Regions from separate parts of the Streptomyces sp. NPDC059373 genome, predicted to be linked through region 2. Evidence: riboswitches for the same ligand, from Rfam matches in the RefSeq annotation. Region 2 holds a riboswitch; the other holds the start of a gene.
What was found. A riboswitch is a leader RNA that binds a small molecule or an ion and turns the genes downstream of it on or off. The one in region 2 is predicted to bind ZMP and ZTP.
Positions count from the first base shown of each region.

Region 1: another riboswitch for ZMP and ZTP. It lies ahead of ACFXJ5_RS27060 (phosphoribosylaminoimidazolecarboxamide formyltransferase); the one in region 2 lies ahead of ACFXJ5_RS01790 (glycine hydroxymethyltransferase).

Region 1 is NZ_JBHYXC010000023.1:117,345-119,786, reverse strand. It holds gene ACFXJ5_RS27070 (TetR/AcrR family transcriptional regulator) at 1-463, shown strand, start outside; gene ACFXJ5_RS27065 (GNAT family N-acetyltransferase) at 579-1,055, shown strand; ZMP/ZTP riboswitch at 1,138-1,222, shown strand; gene ACFXJ5_RS27060 (phosphoribosylaminoimidazolecarboxamide formyltransferase) at 1,257-2,414, shown strand; gene ACFXJ5_RS27055 (SRPBCC family protein) at 2,429-2,442, opposite strand, start outside.
Region 2 is NZ_JBHYXC010000001.1:390,291-392,732, reverse strand. It holds gene rocD (ornithine--oxo-acid transaminase) at 1-1,178, opposite strand, end outside; ZMP/ZTP riboswitch at 1,374-1,459, shown strand; gene ACFXJ5_RS01790 (glycine hydroxymethyltransferase) at 1,479-2,442, shown strand, end outside.

The sequences.
Region 1 (2,442 bases), on a different contig from region 2:
GCTGTTCCGGTCCAAGGACGAGGTGATCGCGGAGAGCCTCGCCAGCCGCGGCCCGGCCTACCAGGCCGCCCTGCTGCCGGGCCCGGACGACGAGCGTTCGCCGCGCGAGCGCATCCTGACCGTGTTCGAGCGGCAGGACCGCATAGCCGCCGAGGGCAACTTCCTCGGCTGCCCCTTCGTGAGCGCGGCGGTGGAGCTGAAGGACCCCGAGCATCCGGGCAGCGTGGTCGCGCGCCGTTTCAAGCAGCGCCTGACCGACTTCTTCCGGGCCGAGCTCATCGCCGCCGACGCCGGGGATCCGGAAACCCTGGCCGCGCAGCTGACGATCGTGTTCGACGGCGCGAGCGCCCGCGCCGTCGTACGGGCCGAGGCACTCTCCGGCATCGGCACAGCCACGGCAGCGGCCTTGCTGGATACTGCCGGAGTCGGACAGACCGCGGCGGCGGCCGCGGCGCCGGGGTAGGCGTATCCGCGCTTGTCGTACGCAGGGCCGGGCGGCTGGCCGTTCGGAAACAACCGGGCGAACCTGGCGCTGTTCGAGGCACGTGACCGCTCACGATCGCTACGGGAGGGCTCCGATGGAAGTCACGCTGCGAGAAGTACGGGACGGCGATCTGCCGGTCTTCTACTCCCAGTCGAATGACCCCGAGGGAATTCGGATGGCGGCGTTCACCGCCAAGGATCCCTCGGACCGCCACCAGTTCGAGGCTCACTGGGCACGGATCCGCCACGATCCCGACGTCGTCATGCGTACCGTCGTCGGCGAGAACGGTGAGATCGTCGGGCACGCCGCGGTGTACGGGCCGCCCGAGGAGCGCGAGGTCACGTACTGGATCGGGCGGGAGCACTGGGGCCGTGGAGCGGCGACGGCCGCGCTGCGGGGGCTGCTGGGCGTCGTGTCGGAGCGTCCACTGCGAGGCCGTGCGGCTGCGGACAACGGCGGCTCCATACGGGTCCTGGAGAAGTGCGGATTCGTGGTGACCGGCCACGAGCGGGGTTTTGCGAACGGGCGCGGCAAGGAGATCGACGAGGTGGTTCTCACCCTGGCCCGTTGACCCGGCGAAGGCGGCATGACCGGCGGACCGAGCGGACCGAGCGGACCGAGCGGACCGAGGAGAACGCCACGCGGGTAGCATCATGTCCGGCCGCGACTGGCGAGGGTGGACCACCACCGGGGAGCGGCTGCATTCCCGCGTGAACGTCGACCGCCTGGGCGTCTGCGTCAGTGATGTCCAACTGACACAGGAGGCCATGACGTGGATCTGCGGTACGGAATCAACCCCCAGCAGCAGCCAGCCGCTGCCGAACCGGTGCGGACCGGCCAGTGGCCCGTACGAGTCCTGCAGGGCAGCCCGTCCTACATCAACATGCTCGACGCACTCAACGGCTGGCAGCTCGTGTCGGAGGCGAGCCGGGCCCTGAACCGGCCGACCGCCGCCTCCTTCAAGCACGTCTCCCCCGCCGGAGCAGCAGTTGCCGGACCCGTCGACGAGGTCATCGCCGACCTCTACGGCATCGACCGCGACCGTGTCGGCATGCTCACCAGCGCCTACTTGCGGGCCCGCGACGCCGATCCGAAGTCCTCCTACGGAGATTTCGCCGCTGTCTCCCATCCGGTCGACACCGAGCTCGCCGAGTTGCTGACCCGCGTGGTGTGCGACGGCATCATCGCTCCCGGCTACGCTCCCGGCACCGTGGCGACGCTCAGCAGGAAGAAGCACGGCCGCTTTCTGGTCATGGAAGCGGACACGGCGTACGCACCTCCACGCCACGAGGCACGTGAGGTGTTCGGGCTGCGGCTCTCCCAGCAACGGGACGATGCGACACTCTCCACCGCCCTTCTGGAAAACGTCGTGTGCGGCACACTGCCGACCGCAGCTGCGCAGGACCTTCTGCTGGGCCTGGCCGTTCTGCGCTACACCCAGTCCAACTCCGTGTGCTACCTGCGCGGCGGGGCGACTCTGGGGATCGGCGCCGGCCAGCAGTCCCGCGTGGACCGCACCCGCCTGGCCGGCGCGAAGACCGACACCTGGTGGCTGCGACGCCACCCGGCAGTGCGGGCACTCGCCTTCCAGTCGCATATCCGGCGCCAGGACCGTATCAACTGGCAGATCCGCTTCATCGAGGGAGACCTCACCCCGGATGAGCGCACGCGCCTGTCGACGGCACTGTCCGAACCCGTACCCGAGCTGACGGACCAGCAGCGCACCCAGTGGCTGCCGGGCCTGAGCGGCGTCGCGTTCGTCTCGGACGGCGCCCTGCCGTTCCGCGACAACGTCGACCACGCCCACCGTCACGGCGTCGGCTACATCGCCGAGCCGGGCGGATCAGTCCGGTCCTCGGAAGTCGAGGACGCCTGCCGCGAGCATCGGATCACCCTCGTCCGCAGCGGCCTGCGACTGTTCCACCACTGAGTCCGCAGCCCGATTCAGGACGGCTCGT
Region 2 (2,442 bases):
AGCCCCCAGTCGAGGTCTTCCTTGGAGATGACGAGGGGCGGGGCGAGCCGGATGGTCGCGCCGTGCGTGTCCTTGACGAGGACGCGGCGCTCCATGAGGTGCTCGGAGACCTCGCGTCCGGTGCCGCGCTCAGGGGCGATGTCGACGCCGGCCCAGAGGCCCCGGCCCCGTACCGCCGTGACCGCGCCGGTCGCGGCGAGCCGGCCCAGCTCGTGGTGGAGGTGGTCGCCGAGCTCGGTGGCGCGCTGCTGGTACTCGCCGGTGCGCAGCATCGCGATGACCTCCAGCGCGACCGCGCACGCCAGCGGGTTCCCGCCGAACGTGGAGCCGTGCTCGCCGGGCCGGTAGACCCCCAGCACATCGGCCGACGAGACCACGGCCGAGACCGGCACGACGCCGCCGCCCAGAGCCTTGCCCAGCACGTACATGTCCGGCACGACGCCCTCGTGCTCGCACGCGAAGGTGCGCCCGGTGCGGCCGAGGCCGGACTGGATCTCGTCGGCGATGAACAGCGTGCCGCGCGCGGCTGTGAGCGCCCGTACGCCCGCCAGGTAGCCCAGCGGGGGCACGAGGACGCCGGCCTCGCCCTGAATGGGCTCGAGGAGCACGGCCACCGTACGGTCGTCGACCGCCGCCTCCATCGCGGTGAGGTCGCCGTAGGGGACGATCTCGAAGCCGGGGGTGTAGGGCCCGAAGTCGGCCCGGGCCTCCGGGTCCGTCGAGAAGCTGATGATCGTGGTGGTGCGGCCGTGGAAGTTGCCGGCGGCGACCACGATCTTCGCCTGGCCGGCGGGCACGCCCTTGACCCGGTAGCCCCATTTACGGGCCGTCTTGACGGCGGTCTCGACCGCCTCCGCGCCGGTGTTCATGGGGAGGACCATCTCCATGCCGCAGAGCGCGGCCAGCTCCGTACAGAATTCCGCGAAGCGGTCGTGGTGGAAGGCACGCGAGGTGAGCGTGACGCGGTCGAGCTGGGCCTTGGCCGCGTCGATGAGCCGCTGGTTGCGGTGGCCGAAGTTGAGCGCCGAGTAGCCGGCCAGCATGTCCAGGTAGCGGCCGCCCTCGACATCGGTCATCCACGCGCCCTCGGCGGAGGCGACGACGACCGGGAGGGGGTGGTAGTTGTGCGCGCTGTGCGCCTCGGCCGCGGCGATGTGCCGACCGGAAGCAGTCGTCACGCCGGTCGTACCGGTCACCCCGGTCGTGCCGGTCGTGCTGGTCACGCCAGGCACCTCGGTCACGCCAGGCACGCCGGGCACCTCGGTCACGTCGGTCACGTCGTTTTCTCCGTTCGCGGTACGCAAGGAGTCATTTCTATCGTCGCTCACCCGGAATGTGACGAAACCTTCCGGTGAACCCCGCTTGATAAACTTCTCCTGAGCCGTGACTGGCGCGCTGGGATGGGGACAACCATCGGGGAGCGGCTCAGTACACAGAGCCGTGCGCCTGGGCCGTCCCGCTGCCGTCGAGGAGGCCCCATGCCCGCGAACCCGAACGTCCCCAACGACCCGAACGCGACGACGCCCACCCGCGAGACCGTCGCCTACCGCAACGCCCTGGACGTCATCCGTGCCGTCGAGCCGCGCGTCGCGGACGCCATCGGCCAAGAGCTCGAGGACCAGCGTGCCTCGCTCAAGCTGATCGCCAGCGAGAACTACGCCTCCCCGGCGACCCTGCTCGCGATGGGCAACTGGTTCAGCGACAAGTACGCCGAGGGCACCATCGGCCGCCGCTTCTACGCCGGGTGCCGCAACGTCGACACCGTCGAAGCGCTCGCCGCCGAACACGCCCGCGCCCTCTTCGGCGCCGAGCACGCCTACGTACAGCCGCACTCGGGCATCGACGCCAACCTGGTCGCCTTCTGGGCCGTGCTGTCCCAGCGGGTCGAGAGCCCCGCGCTCAAGCGCGCCGAGGTGCGGCAGGTCAACGACCTGACCGAGCAGGACTGGGCCACGCTGCGGGCCGAGTTCAACAACCAGCGCATGCTGGGCATGTCGCTGGACGCGGGCGGCCACCTCACCCACGGCTTCCGGCCCAACATCTCGGGCAAGATGTTCGACCAGCGCAGCTACGGCACGGACCCGGTGACCGGGCTGCTGGACTACGACGCGCTGCGCGAGACCGCCCGCGAGTTCCGCCCGCTCATCATCGTGGCCGGCTACTCCGCCTACCCCCGCCTGGTCAACTTCCGCATCATGCGCGAGATCGCCGACGAGGTCGGCGCGACCCTCATGGTCGACATGGCGCACTTCGCGGGCCTGGTCGCCGGCAAGGTCCTCACCGGCGACTTCGATCCCGTACCGCACGCGCAGATCGTCACCAGCACCACCCACAAGTCGCTGCGCGGCCCGCGCGGTGGCCTCGTGCTGTGCCAGGAGGAGCTGGCCGAGCACGTCGACCGGGGCTGCCCGATGGTGTTGGGCGGCCCGCTCCCGCATGTCA